DNA from 4 places in the Pantoea sp. KPR_PJ genome. Region 1 is predicted to be linked to each of the others. Evidence: predicted binding sites of a transcription regulator. Region 1 holds the regulator's gene; each other region holds the start of a gene.
What was found. The regulator LexA, encoded in region 1, represses DNA repair genes until DNA is damaged. The targets are predictions, from matches to a motif close to TNCTGTATGTACATACAGNA.

Region 1 (7,627 bases):
AGCATGTGGTGAATGTTGTTGCGATAATAGGTCATCAGCACCGCCTGCTCGCGCGGCAGAATGATGATGTCGCCAATATTGTCCTGCTCGGTCTCGAACTTGTTCATGCTCATCGCATGATTCAGCAGCTCTTCCGCTGAAAGCGGCGGAACCGTCGATTCGGGCGAGTAGGGCACGTTACGCAGCAGCTCGGTATAGCACTCCAGCTGCTCAATCAGCTGTTCGCGGGTTAGTGAGCGCTGACGGGAGGCGAGCAGTGCCGTTACGCACAGGTTCATCGCGTTAGCCGCGCCCGCTTCGTTGATGCGCACCATCACACGCGCCGCAATATCGTTGACCGTGGGCGTTAGCCAGCTGGGGCGCTGCGGCTCAATGGGATCGATGGCATCACGCCATTCGGGTACCTGCTTATTCAGGTAGTTCACCAGCGGCAGCGGTTCACCGAAGTTTACGTAGCCCTGACCAAGGTTACGCAGCTTGCGCAGGCCGCGCACCATCTGCATAAAGCCTTCTTTCTCTTTTGCTGCGCCGCGCAGCTCTTTGGCGTAAGTACCCACTTCCATCACATGCTCATAGCCGATGTAAATCGGCACCAGCGTAATGGGGCGGTTACCGCCGCGCAGCATCGCCTGAAGCGTCATTGCCAGCGTGCCGGTTTTGGGGTCAAGCAGGCGACCAGTACGTGAGCGCCCACCCTCTACGAAATATTCAACGGAGTAGCCCCGGCTGAACAGCTCGCCAAGGTATTCGCGGAAAACAGTCGCGTAGAGCTTATTGCCCTTAAAGGTGCGTCGGATAAAGAATGCGCCCAGGCGACGGAAAATCGGGCCGGCTGGCCAGAAGTTCAGGTTGATGCCCGCAGCGATATGCGGCGGCACCAGCCCCTGGTGATAAAGCACATAGGAGAGCAGCAGGTAGTCCATGTGGCTGCGATGGCAGGGCACATAAACAATTTCATGGCCATCTTCCGCCAGCTGGCGCACGCGTTCGCCGCCGTTGACGTTGATGCCCTGATAGAGGCGGCTCCACAGCCAGCCCATGACGCGGTCAGTAATGCGGATCGCCTCATAGGAGAAGTCAGCCGCAATCTCTTCCATCATCTCGACGGCGTTCTGCTGCGCTTTCTCGTGAGAAACCTTCTTGCTGCGCGCTTCCTCTTCTACGGCCTTCTCAATCGCTTTGGACTGCAACAGCTTGTTGAAAAGATCCTGCCGCGCCGGCAGACGCGGGCCGATGGCGGCCAGACGCTGGCGAGCAAAGTGTATGCGTGCCACACGTGCCAGCTTCTGCGCAATAGATTTATCGGTGCCGTGCTGCGTGGCCATCCAGCGCAGTGAGACCGTGGGGGAAAAACGTACAAAGCTGTCGCGACCGTTCCAGAGCGTGGCGAAAAACTTCTCTACGCCGTTCAGTTCGCGCAGGTGCGGGGCATCGTTGCCCTGAACCTCACGGCCCGGAGCACGCCCAAACATCACCGATACCGGCAGCATCTGGATATCCAGATTTGGATTGTTGCGATGCAGATCCAGATACTCATGGAAAATTTTTACCGATTCCGTGTTTGGCACGAAATAGGGAAACACGCGTGGCCCATCGTGAATAAACACATGGCGTGGCAGCAGCGCGCCGTCAATTTCCAGCGGAACAAGCGGATCGGGCAAATTATGTTTGAGACACTGCTGGCGCAGCGTCATTAAATCCGCCTTGGAATCGTATGGCAGCACGTACATAATCGGCCGCGTGGGATCAAGTCCATGTTCGGAAACGGGATCGGCCGGAATGGCCTTACTTTTTACCAGAACAGAGAGTGGTAAATTCAACAATTTATAATAAAGTTTACGCCAACCTGACATAGACAACATGAAGCCTCTTGTTAGCAAAGCGCCGCAAGCATAACAGAAAGTGCTGCGAAGATCTGTGGCGGTGCCAAACGCACCCGGCCCACACATTGACGTTAAACAACTAAAAGGGTTCCCTCGCAATGGCAAGTAATACCACCGGCTTACTCAGGATTGTGAAAGCGGCTGGCTACTCGTGGCAAGGATTACGCGCCGCCTGGCAGCATGAGGCCGCATTTCGTCAGGAGGCGACCGCTGCTATTGTCGCTATTCTGGTAGCCTGCTGGCTGGATGTCGATACCGTTGCACGTATCCTGATGATTGGATCGGTAGTGCTGGTCATCATTGTTGAGATCCTTAACAGTGCCATTGAGGCCGTGGTTGACCGTATCGGTCAGGAGCGCCATCCCCTGGCGGGACGGGCGAAGGACATGGGCTCCGCGGCCGTTTTGCTGGCGATTATACTGGCGATGTTTGTCTGGATCGCGCTGCTCTGGTCGCATTTGCGGTAGGCTTTCCATAATTGCCCAAATGCCTGTTATTTCCCTGGGTTTCGGTTTTCATTTCGCCAATACCTGTATATACTCACAGCGACTGTATAAACAACCAGGGGGCGGGATGAAAGCATTAACCACCAGGCAGCAACAGGTTTATGACCTGATTCGCGACCATATTAACCAGACGGGCATGCCGCCAACGCGTGCGGAAATTGCCTCGCAGCTGGGGTTCCGTTCCCCGAACGCCGCTGAAGAGCATCTGAAAGCGCTGGCGCGCAAAGGCGTGATTGAGATTGTCTCTGGCGCATCGCGCGGCATTCGTCTGCTGATGGAAGAAGAAGAGTCGAATGGCCTGCCGTTGATTGGCCGCGTCGCAGCCGGTGAGCCATTGCTGGCGCAGGAACATATCGAAACGCACTATAAAGTTGACCCTGACCTGTTCAAACCTTCTGCTGATTTTCTGCTGCGCGTTGCTGGTATGTCGATGAAAGATATTGGCATTATGGATGGTGACCTGCTGGCGGTGCACAAAACTCAGGATGTCCGCAATGGCCAGGTCGTGGTGGCGCGCATCGACGATGAAGTCACGGTAAAACGCTGGAAAAAGCAGGGCACGGTGGTTCATCTGCTGCCAGAAAATAATGACTTCGAACCTATCGTGGTCGACACCCGCACGCAGTCGCTGACCGTTGAAGGTCTGGCGGTAGGCGTGGTACGCAACGGCGAGTGGCTCTGACCAGCGCGTTTCAGATGCCGGCCGATCTCTGTCGGGCGTCTGAACGCGAATCCCTGCGTATGCGGTCTGGGCTACTAACACCCCGGTAGCCCATTCATCTTTCCTGCGTTTTCAGGCATGGACCGGCTGATGCGTCTCTTTACTGCACACGATCGACACCTCTGGCGGCTGGCGCTGCCGATGATCCTTTCTAATATCACCGTGCCGCTGCTCGGTCTGGTAGACACCGCCGTTATCGGTCATCTCGATAGTCCGATTTATCTCGGCGGCGTGGCGATTGGCACCACAATAACCAGTTTCGTCTTTATGCTGCTGCTTTTTCTGCGCATGAGCACGACAGGGCTTACCGCTCAGGCCTTTGGCGCACGCGATCCGCTGGCGCTCGCTCGCGCTCTGACGCAGCCGCTGATAATGGCACTGCTGGCTGGTGTGCTGTTTATCCTGCTGCGCGATCCGCTCAGTATCCTGGCAGGACGGCTGGCGGGCGGCGATCCGCAGGTGCTGGAGCAGGCCGCACGCTTTATCCATATCCGCTGGCTCAGCGCGCCTGCAACTCTGGCAAACATGGTTATTCTCGGCTGGCTGCTGGGCGTGCAGTATGTGCGTGCGCCGGTTGTTCTGCTGGTGGTGGGCAACAGCGTGAACATTCTGCTCGACCTCTGGCTGGTGCCTGGTCTGAAGTGGGGCGTGGCAGGTGCAGCAACCGCCACGGCGGTGGCAGAATATGTCACGCTGGCCGTTGGACTGGCGATGGTATGGCGAGTGCTGAAAATACGCGGTATCACCCCGGCGATGTTGCAGAAGAGCTGGCGTGGCGACATCAGCCGCCTGCTGCGCCTGAATCGCGACATCATGCTGCGGTCGCTGCTGTTACAGCTCTGCTTCGCCTCGCTAACGCTGGTGGGAGCGCGTCTGGGGCCGGAGATCGTCGCGACTAACGCCGTATTGCTGATGTTTATTACGTTTACCGCCTATGCGCTTGACGGCTTTGCCTATGCGGTCGAAGCCGTGTCAGGCGAAGCCTACGGTGCGCGTGATGGCGAAAAGCTGCTGGCGGTGTGGCACGCGGCGTGTCGTCAGGCGGGATGTGTGGCGCTGGCGTTTGCGCTAATTTATGCGGTGAGTGGTGAATCCGTTGTGGCGCTGCTTACCTCGCTGGAGCCACTACGGCAGCAGGTCGATCGCTATCTTGTCTGGCAAATCATTCTGCCGCTGGCGGGCGTCTGGTGCTATCTGCTGGATGGTCTCTTTATTGGCGCTACGCGCGGGCGCGAAATGCGCAACAGTATGGCTGTTGCCGCGCTGGGTTACTTCCTGACGCTGCTGACGCTGCCCTGGCTGGGTAATCACGGCTTATGGCTGGCAATAACCGTTTTCCTTGCGCTACGCGGCATCTCACTGTGGTTTATCTGGCGGCGGGAGTGGCGCTTAAGCCGCTGGTTTTCCAGCTGATTAGCCAGACGGCAGCGCCAGCAGGTGCTGATTTTTAACAGATTATTCTGTAATGATCTGTAATTGTCCGGCAGTTGCCGATTCGTCTACTACAATTACCTTACAACAGCGCAACAGAGCAGCGCTTTGTATTGTCGTACCGCCGTTACGCGGTGGTATGTAAAACTAAGGATGACGTGGAGGTCTGAAAATGAATAAAGACGAAGCGAGCGGTAACTGGAAGCAGTTCAAAGGTAAATTTAAAGAAAAATGGGGCAAGCTGACCGACGATGATATGCAGGTAATCGAAGGTAAACGCGACCAGCTTGTCGGCAAAATCCAGGAACGCTACGGTTACGCGAAGGACGAGGCTGAGAAAGAAGTCTCCGACTGGGAAACCCAGAACAAAGATTACCGCTGGTAATCCCCTTCACTCAGGATGAGTGAAAGAGCAGCACAGGGATGTGCTCTTTATCCCCGCTTTCCGCGCTTTTTCCCCTCTTTTTCATGGTCGTGGTTGCAGCTATCTGGATGAACACACGCCTCAACTTCAGCACAGCTTACACAGAGCCCATGCGCTTCAATCACGCTATGCCTTAACGCAAAGCGCGCTTCGCCTGCCAGATCGCCGATAATTTTTTCTACACCTTGCGCCTGTTTTTCGGTCACTGCCGCACAGCGATCGCATACCAGCATAACTGAGGTATGGGCGGGTGCCTCGAAGTGATGACAAACCACATAGCTGTTGTTGGATTCCACCCGGTGAATAAAGCCCTGCTCAAGCAAAAAATCCAGCGCACGATAGACCGTTGGCGGCTTTGCCTGTGGCTCCGTTGCGCGGAGGCGGTCCAGCAGGTCATAAGCGCTAATCGATCCATGTTGCGCAGCCATCAGACGTAATACCTCTGCGCGCTGCGTGGTCAGGCGCACGCCGCGCTGCAGACACAGTTTTTCCGCCTGGGTCATGATTTGCTCTGGCGTCATTGTCGACATGGTGATTCTCCGCTTAAAACGAGATGTTATTTTATCACATTAAATGTGCTTCCGCTGGGGTTACCGCGACGGACATTTTTTTGACTGTTTATTTAGCAAAACCATGTTGTTACAGGAAAATGACTTCTGTTGCGCTATTTCAGGACGTTTACTCAGGGCCAACATTATCGAGACATAATGAAACAAAATGGACGTTTTGCTTTACAACTCACCAGGTTAAGCACTAATGTTCATGGGTTCTTAAGGAAGGACTGGCCTTAATATCCTTTTTTGACTACCCCGCTACATAATAAAAGCGCTGATTTGCAGAGAAATCATCCAATCAGGCGAATAACAACGCTGTTCCAACTTACTTCACAGCAATGAACGGTTAGATGCCATTCACAATAGCGCTAACCACAAATTTCGAAGATGAATGTTTCCTGATCAAGGTGATGGCAGACAAATGGCGAACAACCCCACTCTGCGCTCTGCGCTTTTATATCCTGCTGCGTTAAGTGCAATTTTTCTTTCTTCCTCCGCGATAGCCGCGGGCACCTGGTATGATGCACGCAATGACGCCATGGGTGGCACCGGCGTTGCCTCCTCTACATGGAGCTCAGCCGTGCTGGCGAACCCGGCGCTGATGACCCGCGCTCATTCAGAGGATAACGTCGGAATTATCTTTCCGTCAGCGGGTTTGCAGGTCACGGATAAAGACAAAATGGTGGATAAGGTTGACGATATCAGTGATACCGTCGATCGCTATCGTGGCGTAATCGATAACCTGACCTTTCGCGATTTCCTTAACGGCTATCCGCAGCTTAAATCGGCGTCACGGGATGTCGCCAACCAGTTGCGCGATCTGCGCGGCAATAAAGCCAATGGTACAGCAGGGGTCGCGCTGGCGGTAACCGTCCCGAATGACACCCTGCCGTTCGCCTTTATCACCAAGGCATATGGAACGGTGCACCTGCGTGCTAATGTTGCCCAGAGCGATATTACCTATCTCGACGGCGTGGCGAACGGCACCATTATTCCTCTGCCGGGCGACCAGAATAATTTGCGCTCCAGCGCAAACGGGCTGGCGGCGCTGGTGACCGACTATGGTATCGCCGTGGCGCATGAGTTCAGCGTGGCAGGACATCCGGTATCGCTGGGGGTCACACCGAAGATTCAGAAAACCTGGCTCTATAACTATTCAGCCAGCATCTACAACTACGATAAAAACGATCTGAACGGTAGCCGCTACCGCAACGACAACACCGGTTTTAACATCGACGCTGGTTTAGCCACACCCCTGGGTGAAAACTGGACGCTGGGTATTACCGGACAGAACCTGGTATCGCGCGATTTGCAGACCAAAGAGATCAATGGCTATCGCGATACCTATCAGATCCGTCCGCTGGTGACCTCAGGACTGGCATGGAAAGAGGGGCCTTTTACGGCCGCACTGGATGTAGATTTGACCGAGACGAAGCGATTTAAATCGGAAGAGAGCAGCCAGTATGCTGGCGTCGGCGGTGAGTATCGCGTGCTGGACTGGCTGGCGCTGCGCGCTGGCTATCGCGCGGATATGAAATCCAACGATGAAAATGTCTTCACTGCAGGTTTCGGTCTGTCACCGTTTAACAATGCGGTACATCTGGATCTGGCGGGCTCGGCGGGCGATAACCATACCTGGGGTGCAATGATGCAGCTCGGGTTTAATTTCTGATCGCTAGCCCTCTGACATAAACCGGGCGGCCTGTAGTCGCCCGGCACGCTGTTAGTGTGCTATCCTTGCGCAGATTATCATCACCCTTTTACGGATTTTCTGCGCTTCATGAGCAACTCTTTCTCCTCGCAACGTTTTTCCATCGCGCCGATGCTCGACTGGACGGATCGTCACTGTCGCTATTTTCATCGCCAGCTAACGGGCGATACTTTGCTCTACACCGAAATGGTGACAACGGGCGCAATCATTCACGGTAAAGGCGACTATCTGGCCTATAGCGAAGCGGAGCATCCGGTTGCGCTACAGCTGGGCGGCAGCGATCCGGCGGCGCTGGCGCAATGCGCAAAGCTGGCGGAAGCGCGCGGCTATGACGAGGTCAATCTTAACGTTGGCTGTCCGTCCGACCGCGTACAGAATGGCCGTTTCGGGGCCTGCC
Region 2 (7,627 bases), on a different contig from region 1:
GACCAGCGCCATAAAGAGCGGAATCAGCGGTGCGGTCACCAGCAGGATGAGACCAGCGGCCCAGTTGAGCGGGAAAATGGTCAGAAGTATGCAGAGGGGGATCAGCGCTGCCAGCGTCATCTGTGGCAGATAGCGTGCATAGTAATCCTGCATCTCTTCAATCTGTTCAAGCAGCAGCGTGGCCCAGCTACCCGCAGGTTTGCCGCGGATCCACGCAGGGCCCAGCGAGGAGAGACGATCCAGTATCTGCTGGCGTAGCGCCTGACGAATCGCCTGCCCGGCGCGAAAGCCTGCACTCTCCCGGGCATAGTTAAGCCCGGCACGCAGTACAAAACAGAGCAGTAAAAGGGTAAAGGGCAGGAGAAGGCGCGTGCGTAGCTGTTGCTCGATAATCAGCGCCTGTAGCAAAAAGGCCAGCAGCCAGGCCTGAGCAATGATCACCAGCGCGTTTGCCAGTCCGGCAAGCATGGCCAGCCGCAGCCAGCGACCGCCAAAAGCACGTTGCTGGCGCAGCCAGCGGTTAAGTTCCTGTTGCCGCGTTTTTTTCATGCGTGACCGTAAGCGTTGTCAGTGACCAACGAAAGCAAGAGTGGGTTTCTCTTCAGGCGCACGAATCTAGCACGAGGGCATAAAAAAAGGCGACTGAAAAACAGTCGCCCCGGATGATTTAGATCAAGCGATTAACACCTTACCGATCGTTTTTAACCAGACCATCCAGATAACGCTCAGCATCGAGTGCGGCCATACAGCCTGTGCCCGCAGAGGTAATAGCCTGACGATAGATATGGTCCATTACGTCACCTGCTGCAAAAACGCCAGGAATGCTGGTTTGTGTGGCATTGCCATGCAGGCCAGACTGCACCTTGATGTAGCCATTTTCCAGCGCCAGCTGCCCGTCAAAAATCGCCGTGTTCGGACTGTGGCCAATGGCGACAAACAGACCGGCAACCTCCAGCGACTCCGTTTCCGCCTCGTTGAGGGTTGAACGTAGCGTCAGGCCGGTAACGCCCATCTGATCGCCAACCACTTCCTCCAGCGTACGGTCGGTATGCAGAACGATATTACCGTTACGTACTTTTTCCATCAGGCGATCAATGAGGATTTTTTCTGCGCGGAAGCTGTCGCGACGGTGGATCAGGTGAACTTCGGCAGCGATGTTAGCCAGATAAAGTGCCTCTTCCACTGCGGTATTGCCGCCGCCAATAACGGCAACCTTTTGATTACGATAGAAAAATCCATCGCAGGTAGCACAGGCAGAGACGCCTTTGCCTTTGAACGCTTCTTCAGAGGGCAGACCCAGATAGCGAGCAGACGCGCCGGTGGCAATAATCAGCGCATCAGCCGTATATTCGCCGCTGTCGCCCGTAAGGCGAAACGGCCGGTTTTGCAAATCCACGGTATGGATATGATCGAAAATAATCTCGGTGTTAAATTTTTCGGCATGCTCGTGCATGCGATCCATCAGCGAAGGGCCTGTCAGATCGTGTGGGTCGCCGGGCCAGTTCTCTACCTCAGTAGTGGTGGTCAACTGACCGCCTTTTTCGAGGCCGGTGATGAGTACCGGATTCAGGTTGGCGCGTGCAGCATAGACTGCTGCGGTATAACCCGCCGGGCCAGAGCCCAGAATGAGCAATTTACTGTGTTTGGCCGTACTCATAGGATCCTCAGTTTCATTCGGCTGACAACATGACCCAGGATTGTAGGGAATTTAACGAGGCAAAAAAAGGGCTGGAAAATTTTGTTGCCGATAGCTGCAAACGGCGTAGACGATAAAAGTCAGTTTTGCACGTCCATTGCGCCAAAAAGGGGCAATAATCGGCTTTTACTGGTGCACAGCTATAAAAATACTCATTTAAAAACAGTAACCCAGCGGTCTGTCTGGCATCTTGTCCTGAATTTGGTCTTTTTACTTTGACAATCGCCTGCGCTTTTGCGAAAACAATGGCAGAAGCGAAGATGAAGGAAAGGGGCTAAACAGGGTTTCGTTCGCTGTTTTACCCTTAAATCCGGATAAATAACAGCCTGACATGGGTAATGACGCATGATGTGGACAGACAACATGCGTCATGCGGATGGATGCGTGAGCGCGCACAGGTGACTTCTTCACTTCCATAAATGCTCTGGACAGCGACTGTTTTCAGGGCGTGGCAGGTAAAGGGAAGGAATTAAGAGAGACAATAATAATGGTAGACAATAAGAAACGCCCCGGAAAAGATCTCGACAGAATCGACAGAAATATTCTGAATGAACTTCAGAAAGATGGTCGTATTTCAAATGTAGAGCTTTCCAAACGCGTAGGATTATCGCCTACGCCATGTCTTGAGCGTGTGCGTCGTCTGGAGCGTCAGGGTTTTATTCTTGGCTATACCGCGCAACTTAACCCGCACTATCTTGATGCGTCACTGCTGGTTTTCGTTGAGATTACTCTGAATCGTGGTGCGCCTGATGTGTTTGAACAGTTTAACGCCGCTGTGCAAAAACTTGAGGAAACTCAAGAGTGTCACCTGGTTTCTGGTGATTTCGACTACCTGCTAAAAACACGCGTGCCCGATATGTCCGCCTACCGTAAGCTGCTCGGCGAAACCCTGTTGCGCCTGCCGGGGGTCAACGACACGCGCACTTACGTGGTCATGGAAGAGGTCAAACAGAGCAATCGGCTGGTGATCAAAACCCGATAACGCAGCGCAGGTGCAAAACCTGTGAACTTTCGATACACTCCTGTGAATTCATACAGGACCAGCGTCGGGCTTGCCCGACGCTGTTGCCTTCATAATTTACAGGCACCTGGAGAGTTCTCTTGAGCCAGGAATACACAGAAGACAAAGAAGTTTCGTTAAAACCGCTTAGCAGTGGACGTCGTTTACTGGAAGCGTTACTCATACTCGTCTCCCTTTTCGCCGTCTATCTGATGGTTTCCCTGATTAGCTTTAATCCGTCCGATCCGAGCTGGTCGCAAACGGCCTGGCATGAGCCGATTCATAATCTCGGCGGTGGTGTGGGAGCCTGGATGGCCGATACGCTGCTTTTCATCTTTGGCGTAATGGCTTATGCCATTCCCCCGGTCATTATTGGGCTCTGCTGGATCGCCTTTCGCCAGCGTGACCAGCAGGACTATATCGACTATTTCGCTATCGGCCTGCGCCTGATAGGCGTGCTGGCGCTGGTGGTCACTACCTGCGGTCTGGCCGCGCTTAACGCCGATGACATCTGGTACTTTGCTTCCGGCGGTGTTATCGGCAGCCTGGTCAGTAACGCTATTGCCCCCTGGTTTAGTCCGGCAACGGGTACGCTGGCGCTGCTCTGCGTCTGGGCGGCAGGCATGACGCTTTATACTGGCTGGTCCTGGCTGACGATTGCTGAGCGCATTGGCGGGGTCGTAATGGGCGTGCTGACCTTTGCAAGCAATCGCTCGCGCCGCGATGAGCCCTGGCAGGAAGATGAAGAGGATGAGTACGAGACGGAAGCTGCGCCGCGCCTGAAAGCCGCTGCGCAGGAAGAAGATGACGTGCTGCTCTCAGCGCCGCGCACCAGCGCAAACACCGTTGCGCATGACGATGCTGATCCGCTGCTGACGAAAGCCGCCGCGGCGACAGATGCTGCACTGACTTCTGTTGCTGAAGCTGCGGGCGTTGCTGCCCCTGTCGCGGCGGCTGCAATGCCGTCTACGGCTGCTGCCGCAATGTCGTCTGCTACCCCTGTCGCGTCTGCCGTAGTCCCTTCTGCTGCACCATCTGCGCCAGCTGTTGCGGCACCAGAGGTTGCAGAAGTGATGCCGTCGGCCCTTGCTTCGCCGCCGCCTGTTCAGCCTGCGATCGCCCGTTCCGCTGCGCCGTCGCAGCAAACAATGAATACCTTTACGGCTGTGCCTCCTCAACCAGAGGTTGCGGCTGAGCCGCCGCGTTATCATTTTGATATGCCAGATGAGCCATCGGCACCCACCTTTACCGGCTGGGAAGAGGACGATGGCCCACAAATGGGCAACTGGCGCGACACCGGGGTAAGCGCTGCTGCAGGCATGGCCGCGACCAGCGCTGCCACCGCAGCGTCGTCGCGCTCCTCTGCACCCCTGTTTGATGTTGCACCGGAAGAGCCGTCTAATCCTCAGGTCAAGCAGGGCATCGGGCCGGCACTACCGCGTCCTAATCCGGTTAAGCTTCCTACCCGCCGCGAGCTGGCTTCCTACGGTATTAAACTGCCTTCTCAGCGCATGGCCGAAGAGAAAGCCAAAGCAGAAGAGCAGCTGCGGGCCAGTGATACGCCGCCTCAGCCGGTGAAAGCCGAGTCTGAATGGTCGCATGAGCAGACTGACGATGAGCAGCAGTCACAGCTTCGTGACGCGTTCGCCAGCCAGCAGCAGCAGCGCTATGGTGAAAGCTGGCAGCCGCGAGAGGATCATGAAGAGGCGGCTGAGCAGGCTGCACTGGCACAGCCGTTCGCTTCCCGGCCGCGAGAGGATCATGAAGAGGCGGCTGAGCAGGCTGCACTGGCACAACAGTTCGCTTCCCAGCAGCGTCAGCGCTACAGCGCCGTTGAGCAGGAAGCGCCCGCTTTCACTCTGGATACGTCGTCGGTATTTGATTTTTCACCCATGAAAGATCTGGTGGATGAAGGCCCAGGCGAACCGCTGTTCACTATTGCCAGTACGCCAGAGCCTGAAGCGCCAGCGGCCACACACACGCCGTGGCAGCAGCCAGCGGAGACGTCAGTGCCTCAGCCCGCCGTGCCTGTCGCTGCACCGCCCGTTTCTGCCGCTATTGAGCCTTCTGTACCAGACGCTGTCGAGACGCCTGCTGTTCAGATGCCTGTCTCTGCATCGGTGCAGTCGCAGGCTCCCCAGCCGGGTTCGCTGGACAATAGCCTGATTCACCCTTTCCTGATGCGCCATAATCAGCCGCTGGAGAAGCCGTCTACGCCCCTGCCCACGCTGGACCTGCTCACCTCGCCGCCTGCGGAAGAGGAGCCGGTGGATATGTTTGCGCTTGAGCAAACGGCACGGCTGGTTGAAGCGCGCTTGGGTGACTATCGCGTGAAAGCTGAAGTGGTAGGGATCTCACCAGGTCCGGTGATTACCCGCTTTGAGCTGGACCTGGCGCCGGGCGTGAAGGCCGCACGGATATCCAATCTGTCGCGTGACCTGGCCCGTTCGCTCTCTGCGGTTGCGGTTCGTGTCGTCGAAGTGATCCCAGGCAAGCCCTATGTGGGTCTGGAGTTACCGAATAAGCACCGCCAGACGGTATATCTGCGCGAAGTGCTTGACTGCGCAAAATTCCGCGACAATCCGTCGCCGCTCTCTGTGGTGCTGGGTAAAGATATTGCCGGTCAGCCGGTAGTGGCCGATCTGGCTAAAATGCCTCACCTGCTGGTAGCGGGGACAACCGGCTCCGGTAAGTCGGTGGGCGTTAACACCATGATCATCAGCATGCTCTATAAAGCGACGCCGGAAGAAGTCCGCTTTATTATGATCGATCCAAAAATGCTGGAGCTGTCGGTTTACGAAGGCATCCCACACCTGTTGACGGAAGTGGTTACCGACATGAAGGATGCGGCCAACGCGCTGCGCTGGAGCGTGGGTGAAATGGAGCGACGCTACAAGCTAATGTCAGCGCTGGGCGTGCGTAATCTGGCTGGCTACAACGAAAAAGTGGAGCAGGCGGAAGCGATGGGCCGTCCTATTCCCGATCCGTTCTGGAAGCCGGGTGACAGCATGGATACCACGCCGCCGGTGCTGGAAAAACTGCCTTATATCGTGGTGCTGGTGGATGAGTTCGCCGATCTGATGATGGCAGTGGGCAAGAAAGTAGAAGAGCTGATTGCACGTCTGGCCCAGAAAGCACGTGCAGCGGGTATTCACCTGGTGCTTGCCACGCAGCGTCCGTCGGTGGATGTGATTACTGGCCTGATCAAGGCAAACATCCCGACGCGTATCGCCTTCACCGTTTCAAGCAAAATTGACTCACGGACTATTCTCGATCAGGGTGGTGCGGAATCGCTGCTGGGCATGGGTGACATGCTCTATATGCCGCCTAACTCCTCGATGCCGGTGCGTGTGCATGGCGCGTTTGTTCGCGACCAGGAAGTGCATGCCGTAGTGCAGGACTGGAAAGCGCGCGGACGTCCGCAGTACATCGAAAGTATTACGGCGGGCGAAGAGAGCGAAGGCGGCAGCGGTGGTCTGGAGGGCGATGAAGAGCTCGATCCGCTGTTTGATCAGGCGGTAGCCTTTGTGGTGGATAAACGCCGGGCTTCGATTTCCGGCGTGCAGCGTCAGTTCCGCATTGGCTACAACCGTGCTGCGCGCATTATTGAACAGATGGAAGCGCAGGGGATTGTGTCAGAGCCCGGACACAACGGTAACCGCGAAGTGCTTTCTCCGCCGCCGCACGAAATGTAGCGCGACACGCTTTGCAACAAACAATCATGGGCCAGTTTTTACTGGCCCATTGTTTAGCTACGCGCCACCCCTTATATCAGATAACGCTTTCGGGTTTTTCTCCTGGCTCAATGCCGGAACGGCGACCAGAATTAAAACGGTATTCACTGGATAGAGACAAATAAGGAATTCAAGCAGATGAAATTACGCGTAATCGTGCCTGGCCTGTTGGCCGTTTTTGCTTCTGCCAGCGTAATGGCGGATGCCTCCAGCGATTTGCAGCAGCGTCTGAACAAGGTCAACAGTTTTCACGCCAGCTTCAGCCAAAAAGTAACCGACAGCAGCGGTGCAAATGTGCAGGAAGGTGAGGGTGAACTCTGGGTAAAACGCCCCAGCCTGTTTAACTGGCATATGACCGCGCCTGACGAAAGTGTGATCATTTCCGATGGCAAAAACCTGTGGTTCTATAACCCGTTTGTTGAGCAGGCCAGCGTAAGCCTGCTTAAAGACGCCACCAGCAATACGCCTTTTATGCTGATAGCCCGCAACCAGCCGAGCGACTGGCAGCAGTACAATATCAAACAGCAGGGCGATACCTTTGAGCTGACGCCCAAAAACAGCGATGGCAACCTCAGGCAGTTCACGCTTTCGGTGACCTCTGCAGGCACCATCAATCAGTTCAGCGCCATTGAGCAGGATGGCCAGCGCAGCAGCTATCAGCTTAAAAGCCAGAAAAACGGCTCCATTAGCCCAGATAAATTTACCTTCACACCGCCCAAAGGGGTGACGGTAGACGATCAGCGTCAGTGAGGTAAGAGTGGGTAATCTGTCTCTGGATTTTTCCTCTGAGGATTTCAAGCCGCTGGCGGCACGTATGCGCCCAGAAACCCTTAAGCAATATATTGGGCAGCAGCATCTGCTGGCACCCGGTAAACCTTTGCCGCGTGCTATTGAGGCGGGTCATCTCCACTCAATGATCCTCTGGGGACCGCCAGGCACAGGTAAAACAACCCTGGCGGAGATTATCGCTCGCTATGCTAATGCCGATGTTGAGCGTATCTCCGCTGTCACCTCAGGCGTTAAGGAAATTCGTGAGGCAATAGAACGTGCGCGACACAGCCGTCAGGTGGGACGCCGCACTATCCTGTTTGTTGATGAGGTGCATCGCTTCAATAAAAGCCAGCAGGATGCCTTTCTGCCACATATCGAAGACGGCACCATTACTTTTATCGGTGCCACGACCGAGAATCCGTCGTT
Region 3 (7,627 bases), on a different contig from region 1:
CCGCGCTGGCGGAGGTTTTCATAAGCAGGATCAGAAAGCGTTGGTGTCTTTGAACAGACCAACTTTCAAATCGCTGGCGGAGTAGATTAGGTTGCCGTCAACGAAGACTTCACCATCTGCCACACCCATCACCAGTTTGCGGTTAATCACACGCTTGAAGTGAATTTTATAGGTAACTTTTTTCGCGGTTGGCAGCACCTGGCCAGTGAATTTCACTTCACCCACGCCCAGCGCACGGCCTTTACCTTCTGCGCCCAGCCAGCCCAGATAGAAACCTACCAGCTGCCACATCGCATCAAGGCCGAGGCAGCCAGGCATAACCGGATCGCCGATAAAATGGCAGGCGAAGAACCACAGGTCCGGATTAATATCCAGTTCGGCTTCTACGAAACCTTTATCATATTTACCGCCGTCTTCCGTCATCTTGACTACGCGGTCCATCATCAACATGTTGCCTGATGGAAGCGGCGGACCGTTCTCACCAAACAGTTCACCGCGACCTGACGCAATCAGGTCCTCTTTGCTATAGGATTCGCGTTTATCAACCATGTTTTTCAATAAGCCTTGTTTTAGTGAATCACGAAGTTTAGCGAACAGCTGTACGCTGGGCAATTCAATCAGTTCTGGTTAAACCAGTTTAGCCAGCGAAGAGGCCAGGGGCGATGGCTTGCTTCCTGCTGGTTGAGCTGAGAAATGCGCTCCTGAATCCGACGTAACAGACAGTCGCCATTCTCTTCTTCACTGCGCCATGCCATACCGGTTAGCAGCGGCAGGGCCTCATCTGCACGATCGATAGCCCAGATATGGAAGCGCGCTTGTTGAACAGCGTCGACCACATCCTGGCTCAGACTCAGATGACGTATGTTGCATGCCGGAATAATGACACCCTGTTCGCCGGTGAGTTCGCGCTCGTTGCAGATGGTGAAAAAGCCCTCAATTTTTTCGTTCAGGCCGCCGACGGGCTGCACGTTACCAAATTGATCGACAGAACCCGTCACGGCAATCTGCTGATTAACAGGCTGGTTAGCCAGCGCGCTGACCAGTGCACAGAGCTCGGCCAGCGAGGCGCTGTCGCCGTCCACTTCTGAATAGGATTGCTCAAACACGAGGGAAGCAGAGAAGGGCAGAGGCTGCTCCAGTTCCAGTTCTGCAATCAAATAGGCCTGCATGATCATCATGCCTTTGGCGTGAATATTCCCGCCCAGTTCAGCCTTACGTTCCACATCGGTAAATTCGCCGTCGCCGGGATGCACCACGCAGGTGATGCGCGAAGGTTCGCCCCAGGGGCGGGGATGGCCGGGAAATTCCACCACGGAAAGACCGTTAATCTGGCCGACCACGTCGCCTTCGGTCTCGATCAGGATCTGCTTCAGCAGGATCTCATCACGCATTCTTTCTGCAAGGAAAGCTTCTCGCCAGTTGCGCGTTTCAAGTGCGCCGATTAGCGTCGCCTCACTCAGAACATTGCCCTGCATAAAGGCTTCACGCATCTGGCGCAGTAGCCAGCGTGGACAAAGCGGCAATACTTCCTGATCGCCGGTATAGCGCACGGCTTCGCGCAGCAGGGGGGGCCAGAAATCAGCTTGTGGCGCAGGCAGCTTAGCCTCCAGCGCAACATCCTTTGCCCAGCGGCACCAGGCAAGCAGATCGTCTTCGTCAGCCACCTGCAAATTCTCTTCGAACTCAGTATAGGTAGCCAGCTCATGCAACTCCGGATCGCTCTCCTGAAACGCGGCCAGGGCATCACGATCGCCGCACAGCACAAGCTTAAGCGACAACGGCAGTGCGGGAATGGAAACCGGCAGCGGATGACGTTCGTCGGGCGATTGCCACTCGAGACGGCCCAGTTGCATGGCGCGCTTTAACCGTAGCCAGAGCAGCGGTTGCGCCTGGAGCGTACGCAGTGACAGTACCAGGGTTCCGCCATTCGCGCGATGAATCAGTCCCGGCTCCAGCTGAATCCGTTCGCGATGCAGGCGTACGCAGCCAAACAGCTGATCGTTTTCAATCCAGTCAGCAAACTCTGTCTGACCCGTTCCGGTGAAAGGATGGGAGGCGTCACCGGGCGGCTGAAGCGTCACATTATCCGCAATTATGTGATAATGTCCGCCGAACAGCTGAGTATCCGAGTCGCTGGCAATACGCGCCATCTGATGCGCAATGAGTGCCAGATAATCCATATTCTCCTGACTGCAGACCAGCAGAAGCGGAAACCCCTCGCGCTGCTGATGCAGGTAGGTCAGGGCATCCAGCAGACGTGGCTGAACGGCCGCCAGGCTATCGGTCTCTTCGTCTGCGATACGGGAGAAAACGGACGCGTATTCGGTAATATTCGGTTGCAGGTCTTGCCAGGTAAGTTGGGAGCTGGTCAAAATAATCGCATTTGGTTGATTAAAGAAAAGCGGGATTATACAGGAATCCCCCTGGCTACGCACGGCATGGTGCGGAATAACCCTGAGACAATCAACGCCTTTTCCTTACTGCATCTGGCAAAAAAGCTGTTATTCTTGATTTGTTACGCGGTCACGATGAGATTCCGATGAAATACCAGCAACTCGAAAATCTTGAAAGTGGATGGAAATGGAAATACCTGGTGAAAAAGCACCGGGAAGGCGAGCCGATCACGCGACATCTCGAACTCAGCGCCGCGCAGGCTGCCGTTGATGAGCTACTTTTGATGGAAAATCATCCAGCAGATGTGGCGGAATGGATCGCGCAACACATTCATCCCGATCTTGATAACCGGCTCAAGCAAACGATTCGTGCGCGCCGCAAACGGCACTTTAATGCTGAGCATCAGCACACGCGCAAAAAATCTATCGATCTGGAATATCTGGTCTGGCAACGTCTGGCAGGGCTGGCGCAGCGCCGTGGCTGCACGCTGTCGGAAACTATTGTTCAACTGATTGAAGATGCAGAACGTAAAGAGAAATACGCCACGCAGATGTCGAGTCTCAAGCAGGGGCTACAGGCTATCCTGGGAAAATCTGAGACAGGTAACGACTAGCTGTTTCTCTGTCGTAAACAGCAGACATAAAAAACCCCGCTTAAGCGGGGTTTTTCTTACATTGAAACTTAAGCCTGCGGCTGAGTTACAACGTCTTTGATACCTTTCACGTCGATTTCTACGCGACGGTCCGGCGCCAGGCAGTCGATCAGAGCCTGACGGCCTTTCACGCTGTCACAGGTGTTGCCGGTAACTGGGTTAGATTCACCCATGCCACGTGCAGAGATCTTGTTAGACGGGATACCTTTAGAAACCAGGTAGTCAACCACTGACTGAGCGCGTTTCTCAGACAGTTTCTGGTTGTACTGGTCAGAACCGATGCGGTCAGTGAAGCCCAGGACAACAACAGAACCGTCTTTCGGATCCATTGAGCTCAGCTGGCTATACAGCTGGTCCAGAGCCTGCTGGCCTTCCGGCTTCAGGGTAGATTTGTTGAAGGTGAACAGCACGTCAGACTTCAGGGTGAAACGCTTGGTTTCAACAACTGGAGCCGGAGCCGGAGCCGGAGCTACAACCGGTGCAACTTCATCCTGACCGAAGCGGTATGAAACGCCTACGCTCAGCATGCCGTTGTCAGGACGTGCGCCAACGGTGGCTGCGTCGCCGATGTTGTTAACCCACTGGTAGTCCAGACGGGTAGCCCAGTTCTGAGTCAGAGCGTATTCAACACCCACAGCGGCCAGCGGAGAAACGCCGGTGTCGTGGTCGCTGATGCGGCCGTTAACCTGGTTGTTCTGAGTTGCGTCTGCACGCCATACCATACCACCCAGACGAGTGTAGATGTCCAGATCGTCAGTGATCGGGTAGCTCAGTTTAGCAGCCAGCTGAACGCCTTGTGCTTTGAATGCGCCGTTGTTCACGGTGCCTTTGTTCGGCATACGACCAAGCCAGTCGTAACCCAGTTCAAAGCCCAGGTACGGGTTAGCCTGATAGCCCAGGAATGCACCTGCGCCCAGCTGAGATTCGTGGGTCGGGCCATTGTTGTTGCCGTAACCATTACCGTAGTAACCAGTATCGTGATACTGAGACCAGCCCAGTTTAGCACCGGTATACCAGGTGTCATCTTTCGGAGCGGCCTGCGCTACGGTAGCGAAGCCAGCCAGTGCCACTGCAATTGCGATAGCTGTCTTTTTCATTTTGCGCCTCGTTATCATCCAAATAGGCAATGAGCAAAAAGGGATGCTCTTGGTTGTAATCCTTCGCCGGGTTAATACGCTCGCTTATGACTCTACCGATAAAAAACGGAGATTATTGAGCACCCTGGCGAGGTAAAGTCTACAACGAGATTGGAAACTTACAAGTATGATGTGAGGGGATGCTGCAAAAAAACAGGGCGTTATACACATATTCTAACATTTACCCTGGTCTTCATCCCGCTGCCTTTATCAGCAAAATGCAGCTAAACCATTGTCAAAGCTGGAGGGAAAAGAATCAGTGGTTTAGCCGAAACAGAAAACAAAAAAAACCAAGGAAAAATCCTAATTTTACTTAATGAAACAAATCCGACTGAATTTTTAGCCCTTTTGCTGGTCGTAGCGACTCAACCGAAGGTGAACTTGCACGCATAATCAAACCCAGTGCTTTACCTTCCGCCGCAGCCTGCTCCAGAGCGCGACGCTCTTCTTCTTCTAAATCATACGGAATCCATGCCAGTACTACGCTGTAGTTGCCTGTACGTAAAGCCTTAATCATCGCTTCAACTGAGGTACAACGCTCGGAATCCGCAACGTGCATGCTCTTCTCCAGCGGCAGCCCTGACTGCTGAAGCCAGGCGCGATTCAGCTTATGCGCGGGCGTTAACCACAACTGCCAGCGAGACTCCTGACTAAGCTGCTGTAATAACGGCAACAGCAACATCTGCATCATGCCGGGCTGCTCGCTATAGCGTAGCTCCGTAATCCAGCCGCTGTGTGGCGACGGTCTGGCCGAGGAGGCATGACGCTGAACAAAGCCTGCATTATTAAAGTGTTGTGTACGCATAAGTAGGTCACTCAGTCTTGAACTGTATGGATATACAGTAATGACTTCATGCACAAAGATCAACCTCAAATTTGGAAAACGGCTCGCAAAAACTGGAGAAGGTCTGACGAGAAAGCATTTATTCATTGAACCCGTTAAGGATTTTTTCTATATCTCTAACGGGCTGAAACAAGTGGATTTTTTGAATTTTTCGCACAAGGAGAGCGAGCCATGAAAAAACAACATCCGGTTGTAGAACGTGCCTGCGAGCACCTCGCCGCGCTGGGCTCCGTCGAGTCTCGCACGCAGTTTGGTGGCTATTCGCTGGCAGTTGAAAAGGTGGTTTTTGCGCTAATCAATGATGATGCACTCTACCTGCGCGCCAGCGAAGCGTTGCGAGCCTATGCTGCAAAACAGCCGATGCAGCCGCTGGTGTTTCGCAAACGCGGCACTTCAGTCAATCTCAACTACTATCGCGTTGACGATGCACTCTGGAATGATGCACGCCAGCTGCTGGCACTTTCGGCCGCTTCGCTCAGTACGGCACGACAGGAATCGCAGAAAAGAGAGCTCACCTCCCGACTCAAAGATTTGCCAAATCTGAGCCTGCGCATGGAGCTGATGCTGCAGGAGGCGGGCGTAAAAACCGTCCGACATTTACTGGAGCTGGGAGCTAAGCAGTGCTGGCTCAAACTCCGGGCAATTAATCAGCATGTCGGCCTTAAGACACTGCTGGCGCTGGAGGGCGCCATTGAGGGACGGCATGAGGCCGCTCTGCCAAAGGCGGTCAGAGCGGAGCTTAATGAGTGGTATCAGCAGACGCTAAAGCAGACCGCCTCTTAAACGTCAGCGAGGGTGCGGCGCAGGCGGGCGATCTCGGGCAGCAACGCGACCAGCAGACCCAACTGCTGCAATACCAGCGGCGCGCGTGTCTCCTGATCGGCGGCCAGATCGCTGATACGCTGCGTCAGCGCGTGTTGCATGTTTTCCGCCTCTTTATCACCGACGACATCGGTTTGCAGCACATCTTCAACATAGCAAACCGTATCATCAAGCAACGCCAGTAGCGCATCATCGGTCAGCCTGTCGCGGTGCGCCCCCAGCGCTGAAATGTAGCTCAGAAAAGAGTGGTTAAGGCAGAGCAGCTGAAAAGCGGACTCTTTATGCTTCTGTTGAGTACGTGATTCACCGCTCATGTTGGAGACGACGGATGCCAGTTCCGCATCGGCATTGTGGGCATCGCGGCGTGCGATACGGTAGGACAGACGGTTATCTTTGCCCTGGTGATACTGCTCCATGATGGCATCCAGATAACGACAGTTCGCATTGAGCGTTCGGCTCGCCACCACAGGCAACTGACGGAAACGCCAGTCGGGCCAGATAAACGCGACCGCCAGCCAGGCAAGGGCACATCCGAGTAGCGTATCCACAATGCGCGGCAGAGCAACTTCAAACCCCTCACCCAGCAGGTTGAAACAGAGCAGCACCAGCAACGTGATAAACAGCGTCGCCTGCGCATACTGGACCTGACGAAAGGCAAAAAAGAGCACGCCACTCACCACAATCAGGATCAGCTGGCCCTCCGTTGAGGGCACCAGCCAGAGGACCGGCAGGCCGATAACAATACCTGCCAGCGTACCCGCAATACGCAGCGCCAGCCTGCGGCGGGTCGCATTATAGTTAGGCTGGCAGACGAACAGGCTGGTTAGCAGGATCCAGTAACCACGATCGAGACCGGTGAGCTGAATGAAGCCATAGCCTACGCAGAGCACAACCGTCATACGCACTGCATGGCGAAACAGCGCTGAGGCAGGCGTCATATGACGGCTTATACGCAGACGGATATCGCTCCAGCCGCTCAGCCCTTCACGCGACAGTCGGTTGTCATTCAATGGGCTGTCGCTGGCGAAAGACTGATCCGATTCGATCGATCCCAGCTGTGCATCGATGGCGCGCAGATTGCGCAGCAGCCAGAAGAGCGGGCGCAGATGAGGGGCGTCAGGTTCATTTTGCTGCAGGCGTTCCAGCGCGGTTTGTAAACGGTCAAAAGCACGCTCGAAGCGCGGATCGTGTTCCCAGCGTTCCCGCAAGAGAATGCACTGTGACAGCTGCCGGCACGCCTGTGCCTGCATATTGAGCAGCCGCTGAAAGCGAAAGAGAATTTCGTTGTAGCGCCAGTCATCGCGCAGCAGATGGTATTGCAGGTGGGATGAGCTGGCACGTTCGTGAATATCCTGCGCCACGAAATAATAATGCAGGCTGCGTCGGGTGCTGCGCGAGCCTCGGTCGCCGCGCAGACGGCTTTGCAGCGTCGTTTTTGTCAGATTGAGCTGTGCTACCAGCTGACTGTTGACCATGGCCGTGCGAATCAGAGTGGCATCATCTTCTGCTTCGCCGTCTGGATCGAACCGGTTAGCCTTGGCCTCGAGATATTGCGCCAGCTGCGCATAGCTGCCTGCCAGCTGCTCCTGTACGGGCCGCACCGGAAACATCAGATGGCCAGACAGGGTCAGCAGGTTGTACCAGAGCGCACCGACCAGCAGCAGGACAGGCTGCATATACCACTGGGAAAACAGCCCGATGCCCAGCATGGTGTAGACGGCAATCAGCAGGGCACCAAATGCGATAGTCGCGTAACGCTGGCCAAGCGCGCCGAGCAGG
Region 4 (7,627 bases), on a different contig from region 1:
CTTCAATGCCCTCTTTGATATGGCGCGTCTGCCGTGCCATGCGCGAACCGGATGATTCCAGTGCCAGCCCGACAAAGATCAGAATATAGATAATCCAGAAGCCAATATTCATCTGGCCATTAAAGGCCGGAACCGGAGAGTTATGCCAGAAGAAGCCGAGGAAAGGCGTATTAAAGCGGATCATATCGACAATGACGTGAACAAAGTCGAGCATAACAGCATCGATGCCCGGCTGTTTTTCACTGTGTCTGAACATAAAGCTCAGCACTGAAATTGCTGTCGAGAGTAGCGCGAGCAAAAAAATTACCCAGCCAGCCACGCGCTTAAGGATGGCGATGCGGCCAGCCTGTTGATATGTCATGGTATCTCCTGTACCTGAATCCAGTTTGCAGTCAGTCTACCTGTCTGCCGCAGATATTTCCTGAAAAAAGCATCGGCCGTGCGCTTTCGCGGTGCCCATCGGCCCATGATAAGGTAGCGCAAATTCAACAAGGAGCCAGCTGATGAGTTATACCCGCCCTGTTTACGCCGCCCTGTTTGATATGGATGGCCTGATAATTGACTCCGAGCCGCTGTGGGATCAGGCTGAGATGGATATTTTCTCCACGCTGGATGTCGATCTCTCCCGCCGCGGTGAGCTGCCGGATACGCTGGGCCTGCGCATCGATCAGGTCGTGCGCATGTGGTACGAAACAATGCCCTGGTCCGGCCCGTCACAGCAGGAGGTCACCGCGCGCATTATTGCCCGGGCACTGGCGCTAATTGAGGAGCAGCGCCCACTGCTGCCCGGCGTCCGGCAGGCGTTGCACCTCTGCCGTCAGCAGGGACTGAAAACCGGACTGGTTTCCGCCTCGCCGCTTATGATGCTGGAGCGCGTGCTGGCGCTGTTTGAACTGCGTGGCGCGTTTGACGTGCTGGTTTCTGCCGAGGTGCTGCCCTACAGTAAACCCCATCCGCAGGTGTATCTGGATGCCGCAGCGCGGCTGGAGATTGATCCGCTGCACTGCGTGACGCTGGAAGATTCTGTCAACGGAATGGTCGCCACTAAAGCCGCCCGTATGCGATCCATCGTCGTGCCACCTGCCGCGCTGAGCGACGATCCGCGCTGGTCACTGGCAAATGTCAAGCTGGACAATCTTACTCAGCTCACGGCCACCCACCTGCTGGGATGACCACAAACCCGCCGCTGGCGGGTTTTTTATTATCTGTTGATCGCCATCTCAAAAAATAAAACAACGTTTCAATTTTATTGAATTGCCTGTCCACTCCTTTTAAGATGCCCTCAGACGCCCCGCGGGGCACGCCTGCCTGACTTCGCCAGAGAGGATTAAGATGGACGTTCGTCAAAGTATTCACAGTGAACACGCCAGACAGCTCGATACCGCTGCGCTACGCCGCGAGTTTCTTATTGAGAAAATATTCAGCGCAGATGACTACACCCTGACCTACAGCCACACTGACCGCATCATCGTTGGCGGAGTCATGCCAGTAGCCACCAGCGTCACCTTCGGCAACGAGATGGGCAAGCAGCTGGGCGTCAGCTACTTCCTTGAGCGCCGGGAGCTGGGGATCATCAATATTGGCGGCCCGGGCACGGTAACGGTTGACAGTCAAGTCTGGGAGATAGGTTCAGAAGAGGCGCTGTACGTCGGTAAAGGAGCACAAAACCTCATTTTCCACAGCAATGATGCGTCTTGCCCGGCAAAGTTCTATTTCAACTGTGCACCGGCCCACAGTCGCTTTCCCGATAAAAAAGTGGGCAAAGAGGAGGCAGTGCGCACCACGCTGGGCGACGCGGCCACCTCTAATCGTCGCACCATCAACAAATATCTGGTGCCGGATGTTCTGCCAACCTGCCAGCTGACAATGGGTCTGACCCGTCTGGAGGAGGGCAACCTGTGGAACACCATGCCGTGCCACACACACGAGCGCCGCATGGAGGTTTACTTCTACTTCGACATGAGCCCGGAGAGCGCCGTGTTTCACATGATGGGCCAGCCGCAGGAGACGCGTCATCTGCTGGTGCATAACGAACAGGCGGTGATCTCACCCAGCTGGTCGATTCATGCCGGCGTCGGCACCCAACGCTACACCTTTATCTGGGGCATGGTGGGCGAGAATCAGGTTTTCGACGACATGGATCATGTCAATATCCGCGATCTGCGCTAACAAAGGAGGCGCACTTATGATACTCAACGCATTTAATCTGGAAGGGAAAGTCGCGCTGGTCACCGGCTGTAACACCGGGCTTGGTCAGGGCATGGCGCTGGGACTGGCGCAGGCTGGCTGCGATATCGTCGGGGTTAATCGAGACGATGCGACAGAAACGCAGCAGCGCGTAGAAGCGCTAGGTCGTCGTTTCTGGTCTCTACAGGCGGATCTAATCCGCACGGAAGAGGTGCCCGGCATCGTGCAGCAGGCGGTCGCCGCAGCGGGCAGGATCGACATTCTGGTCAACAACGCCGGCATTATCCGTCGCGAAGATGCGTTAAGCTTCAGCGAACAGGACTGGGATGATGTGATGAACATCAACAGTAAGAGCGTATTCTTTCTTTCACAACAGGTGGCTCGCCAGTTTATCGCCCAGGGACACGGCGGCAAAATCATCAACATTGCCTCGATGCTGTCGTTTCAGGGCGGTATCCGCGTGCCCTCTTACACTGCCTCAAAAAGTGCGGTTATGGGCCTGACGCGCCTGATGGCAAACGAATGGGCAAAGCACGGCATCAATGTCAATGCGATTGCGCCAGGGTATATGGCGACCAATAACACCGAGCAGTTGCGCAACGATGAAGGCCGCAGCGCTGAGATTCTGGGCCGTATTCCTGCCGCTCGCTGGGGCGTACCGGAAGATATGATGGGGCCGGCGGTTTTTCTCGCCTCATCCGCATCCGATTACGTAAATGGGTATACGCTGGCCGTCGATGGTGGCTGGCTGGCGCGATAACGTAAAGCACGGCGGCATCCGGTCGCCGTTTCGCTTGTAAAATTCACGCTTCGTTACAGCGTCACAACTTCTCATTCACTGGATAAATCCCTATACTGGATGCATCGACAGTTTGCACCCAGGTTCTATCATGACGGGCGAAGGCCACGTAATTTTTGCTATTGCCACTGCTATTTTTGCTAAACGCGCTGAGCTGACACCCGTGCTGGCTCAGGCTGACTGGTGGCACCTTATTCCCGCCGCGCTGCTTACCTGCCTGTTACCTGATATTGATCATCCAAAATCGTTGCTCGGTCAGAGACTAAAGTGGCTCTCCTATCCGATAGCACGTGCATTTGGTCATCGCGGCTTTACGCACAGCCTGCTGGCAGTAGCCGCCAGCCTGTGGCTGTTTCAGATTAACGTGCCGGAAGACTGGCTGCTGCCGGCCGACGTTTTGCAGGGCATGACGCTGGGTTATCTTAGCCACATCGTTGCTGATATGCTGACGCCTGCTGGCGTGCCGCTGTTATGGCCCTGCCGCTGGCGTTTTCGTTTGCCCCTCCTCAGAAGCCAGAAAGGCAATCAGCTTGAGCGCACGCTCTGCCTGGTGCTGGTAGGCTGTTCCCTGTGGTTTCCGCCGGGCGCGCCCTCCTTTGGTGCGCAGGGCTGGACCTCGCAGCTGTTTGATACCCTGCAAAATGGCGTCTCTCGCCTGATTTCTGCGCAAAAAGCACATTAAAACCGCAGAAAATGCTGTCTGGTTATAAGCCATTCCATTTGGATATAAGTCGACACCAGCGGTAGCTGGTACCATACGGCCACTTAATTCGTGTGTCACAATATCTCGCGTTTCGGCTTTTCAGAAAGCCGGACGCGCTCTCTGGAGCCAACATGGATCTACCTCTGATTCTTAATCTCGTTGCCTTTGTCGCGCTGCTACTGCTGCTATCGCGCCTGGGTCGCCAAAGCTGGAGCCTGTCGAAAAAAGTGCTGGTCGGTCTGGTGATCGGCGTGCTGTTCGGCCTGGCGCTGCAAACTATCTATGGTGCGCAGAGTGACGTGCTGAAAACCTCTATCAGCTGGTTCAACATTGTCGGTAACGGCTACGTGCAGCTGCTACAAATGATCGTGATGCCGCTGGTGTTCGCCTCGATTCTCAGCGCCGTGGCGCGTCTGCACAATGCCTCATCGTTAGGCAAAATCAGCCTGCTGACGATTGGCGTTCTGCTCTTTACTACCGCCATCTCTGCGCTGGTTGGCGTGCTGGTTACTGGCCTGTTCCACCTCAGTGCTGAAGGTCTGGTGCAGGGGGCGCAGGAGAGCGCGCGTCTGGCTGCCATTCAGAGCAACTACGCAGGCAAAGTTGCCGACCTGACCGTTCCGCAGCTGCTGCTCTCTTTTGTGCCGAAAAACCCGTTTGCCGATCTGACCGGTGCCAGCCCCACGTCGATTATCAGCGTAGTGATCTTTGCGGCCTTCCTCGGTGTAGCAGCGCTCCAGTTGCTGAAAGATGACGAAGTCAAAGGCCAGCGCGTTCTGGTCGCTATTGATACGCTGCAGTCCTGGGTGATGAAGCTGGTGCGACTGATCATGAAGCTGACCCCCTACGGCGTGCTGGCGCTGATGACCAAAGTTGTCGCGGGTTCTAACCTGCAGGATATCATCAAGCTTGGCGGCTTCGTGGTTGCCTCCTACCTGGGCCTGGCGATTATGTTTGGCGTCCATGCGCTGCTGCTGTCGGTGAACGGTATTAATCCTTTGCGCTTCTTCCGCAAGGTATGGCCGGTGATCACGTTTGCCTTTACCAGCCGCTCCAGCGCCGCCAGTATTCCGCTGAACGTGGAAACCCAGACGCGTCGTCTGGGCGTACCGGAATCGATCGCCAGCTTCTCCGCCTCGTTTGGCGCAACCATCGGGCAAAACGGCTGTGCCGGCCTCTATCCAACGATGCTGGCTGTCATGGTGGCCCCGACCGTGGGCATTAACCCGTTCGACCCGGTCTGGATTGCGACGCTGGTGGGTATCGTCACGCTCAGCTCCGCCGGTGTGGCAGGCGTTGGCGGCGGCGCAACCTTCGCTGCGCTGATTGTGCTGCCGGCAATGGGCCTGCCTGTTACGCTGGTTGCCCTGCTGATCTCTATCGAACCGCTGATCGATATGGGCCGCACCGCCCTGAACGTCAACGGCTCAATGACTGCCGGTTCCCTGACCAGCCGCTGGCTGGGCATGACCGATAAAAAGGTGCTGGAGAGCGATGAGCACGCGGAGCTGGCTCATCGCTAAGCGCGTTATCTGGCCCTGAACCTGACGACGACCTTCCATGCTGGTGACGTGAACGTCACCAGCATTTTTTTTGCGTTATGTTCTGCCCCGTCTTTTCTGCTACTTCTTCCCTCTGTTAGCCTCTCGTCCCTGTCTGAAGGTTAATTACGCAACCTGGACCAGGGATCCCGGCAGCTTCACCGGTTTGTCGCCTTTAGAAAGTGGTCTCTTCTGCGCCTTATCAGTGCGCGGCTGCAACAGCGCCTCCACCCTGCCCGTGCTTCACAATCCGCCGCCATGATGGCGACGTCGTTAAGAAAGCGTTAAGCGTGGTAAAAAGAGGAAAAAGTCGCGCCTCTGCGCTTGTTTTCGCGCCGGAAAAAGAGAATGCTGCGGGCAGTTACCGCAGGAGAAAACCGATGAAAAAAGTTATCGCCTCAATGCTGGCGCTAACGCTGCTGTCGCCAGCCCTTGTTTCAGCCCATCCCGGTGGTTGGGGGCCGGGTCCAGGCCCTCACTGGGGCGGTCACGGTCGCGGCTGGGGCGGTCCAGGTCCGCTGCGTTTCCTGCCGGAAGCCGCAACCGCCGTTTTGATTGGCGGTCTTACCTACTACCTGCTGAATGGCGACTACTATCAGCGCCAGGGTGAAAACTACGTGGTGGTACAGCCCCCCGCTGAACCCTACAGAGAGATGCGGGTGCTCGACTTTAACGGCAGACGTTTTTACGTGCAGGAGGGGCACTACTACCAGCGCGATATTAATGGCGAATATATTGAGGTGCCGCGTCCGGCCGGGCTGTAAGCGAGCAGCACGGCTTATCGCGACCAATGAAAACGGCCCGTCAATGACGGGCCGTTATGTTATTCAGTTTTTTCAGGCTTATTGTGCAGCCTGTGGATCGGTGTCGTAATCTTTACAGCTCTGGAAGCCATAGTTCATCACGCGGCCTGTGTCGTTGTAGCTAACGAAATAGGTCTGTGGCTTGCCGTCGCGCTCGCCAAGCACATAGGTCTGGCAGGTACCGCGTGCGTGAACCATCGTAATCTCGGTAGAAGCCGGACCCGCAATCTGACGTACCTGATCGCGCGTCATGCCTTTTTTCACATCCTTAACAACCGGCTTGCTGACGTAGCTCTCAGCACGATCGTAAGCCGTACAACCAGACAGTGCGACCAGCGTCAGCGCCGCAGCGATACAACCCATTGCTTTTTTCATCTTGTTGTTCCTCATTTTTTGTCCATGTAAGCTTAAGCCTGGAACAGAAATGCAGATTTATCAACTTTATGGGTGCATTTTACGCTGACTTTTCATCGTCAGGTTCGCGTAAAAAAGCTGTTTATCTCCCGCCCGGCCCGTATAATCCTGCGCGAGAATAACCACTCTCAAAACTACTTTTCGGAGGCGAGATGAACAGACAGCGTGCAGCGCGCGATGCCCGCCACCGTACGCGACAGGATGAGATCATCGCGGCAGCGCGACGCTGTTTTCGTCAGTCAGGTTTTCACGCTGCCAGCATGGCGCAGCTTGCCAGCGTCGCCAGCCTCAGCGTTGGGCAAATTTATCGCTATTTTCCCAGCAAAAACGCGCTTATTGAAGAGATGATAAAACGCATCGTTGACGGTCGTGTGGTCGCGATGAGTGAACAGAACGATCTTCTCCATATCGCCGATATGATCGCCCGCCGGGAAACCCTGAACGAAGAGGATGAGATGCTGATGCTGGAGGTGGCTGCTGAGGCAAGCCGCAATCCGCGCGTCCGTGAAATCCTGCAGCGTGCAGAAGCGCGGCTGTTTCATAATGCCTGCGAAAAACTGCGCCGGGACTATCCCCACCTGAGCGAGGCGCAACGTGCCGCCTGCGTTGAGGTGCTGGCGGTGCTGATTGAAGGCACGGCTTTTCGTCGGCTGACGACGCAGAAAGCGTCAGCGGAGCTGCTCTACACCCTTTATAAACAGATGATCCATCATCTTATCACGCCCTCAGAGGACAAATGACACCTGCATCAACGAACCGACTGGTCTATGCCATCACGCTGGGCCTGATGGCGGCGCTTGGCCCGCTCTGCATCGATCTCTACCTGCCTGCGCTACCAGAACTGGCACAGGATCTTCATACTTCAACCGCCACCGCGCAGCTTAGCCTCACTGCTGGCCTGCTCGGGCTGGGTGCGGGCCAGCTGCTGTTCGGGCCGATGAGCGACAAATTTGGCCGCCTGCGTCCCCTCACGCTCTCGCTGGTCCTGCTGTTTATCGCCTCAGTGGGCTGCGCTCTGGCGCAGGATATTCATCAGCTGCTACTGGCGCGCCTGTTCGAAGGACTGGCTGGCGCCGGCGGTGCGGTACTCTCGCGTGCCGTGGCGCGTGACATGTACAGCGGCCATGAGCTGACGCGTTTTTTTGCCCTGCTGATGCTGGTCAACGGCCTGGCGCCGATT

Region 2: HP564_RS00755 (DNA translocase FtsK 4TM domain-containing protein) is a predicted target of LexA. The motif match lies at 2,717-2,736, and genes of this name have one in related genera.
Region 3: sulA (SOS-induced cell division inhibitor SulA) is a predicted target of LexA. The motif match lies at 5,008-5,027, and genes of this name have one in related genera.
Region 4: HP564_RS04260 (metal-dependent hydrolase) is a predicted target of LexA. The motif match lies at 3,041-3,060, and genes of this name have one in related genera.

Annotation. Positions count from the first base shown of each region.
Region 1 is NZ_JABMIK010000004.1:24,557-32,183, forward strand. Features, by position in the region: gene plsB (glycerol-3-phosphate 1-O-acyltransferase PlsB) at 1-1,853, opposite strand, end outside; gene HP564_RS10640 (diacylglycerol kinase) at 1,982-2,350, shown strand; gene lexA (transcriptional repressor LexA) at 2,457-3,071, shown strand; gene dinF (MATE family efflux transporter DinF) at 3,201-4,523, shown strand; gene HP564_RS10655 (CsbD family protein) at 4,714-4,926, shown strand; gene zur (zinc uptake transcriptional repressor Zur) at 4,974-5,495, opposite strand; gene HP564_RS10665 (conjugal transfer protein TraF) at 5,941-7,191, shown strand; gene dusA (tRNA dihydrouridine(20/20a) synthase DusA) at 7,300-7,627, shown strand, end outside.
Region 2 is NZ_JABMIK010000001.1:154,296-161,922, forward strand. Features, by position in the region: gene cydD (cysteine/glutathione ABC transporter permease/ATP-binding protein CydD) at 1-549, opposite strand, end outside; gene trxB (thioredoxin-disulfide reductase) at 689-1,657, opposite strand; gene lrp (leucine-responsive transcriptional regulator Lrp) at 2,184-2,678, shown strand; gene HP564_RS00755 (DNA translocase FtsK 4TM domain-containing protein) at 2,798-6,391, shown strand; gene lolA (outer membrane lipoprotein chaperone LolA) at 6,569-7,180, shown strand; gene HP564_RS00765 (replication-associated recombination protein A) at 7,188-7,627, shown strand, end outside.
Region 3 is NZ_JABMIK010000001.1:226,337-233,963, forward strand. Features, by position in the region: gene fabA (bifunctional 3-hydroxydecanoyl-ACP dehydratase/trans-2-decenoyl-ACP isomerase) at 31-549, opposite strand; gene HP564_RS01015 (AAA family ATPase) at 618-2,378, opposite strand; gene matP (macrodomain Ter protein MatP) at 2,540-3,007, shown strand; gene ompA (porin OmpA) at 3,076-4,143, opposite strand; gene sulA (SOS-induced cell division inhibitor SulA) at 4,496-4,987, opposite strand; gene HP564_RS01035 (TfoX/Sxy family DNA transformation protein) at 5,198-5,809, shown strand; gene yccS (YccS family putative transporter) at 5,806-7,627, opposite strand, start outside.
Region 4 is NZ_JABMIK010000001.1:891,378-899,004, reverse strand. Features, by position in the region: gene HP564_RS04280 (YniB family protein) at 1-361, opposite strand, end outside; gene hxpB (hexitol phosphatase HxpB) at 504-1,172, shown strand; gene kduI (5-dehydro-4-deoxy-D-glucuronate isomerase) at 1,333-2,169, shown strand; gene kduD (2-dehydro-3-deoxy-D-gluconate 5-dehydrogenase KduD) at 2,186-2,947, shown strand; gene HP564_RS04260 (metal-dependent hydrolase) at 3,078-3,668, shown strand; gene HP564_RS04255 (L-cystine transporter) at 3,821-5,212, shown strand; gene HP564_RS04250 (DUF6515 family protein) at 5,611-5,994, shown strand; gene osmE (osmotically-inducible lipoprotein OsmE) at 6,073-6,408, opposite strand; gene HP564_RS04240 (TetR/AcrR family transcriptional regulator) at 6,600-7,187, shown strand; gene HP564_RS04235 (multidrug effflux MFS transporter) at 7,184-7,627, shown strand, end outside.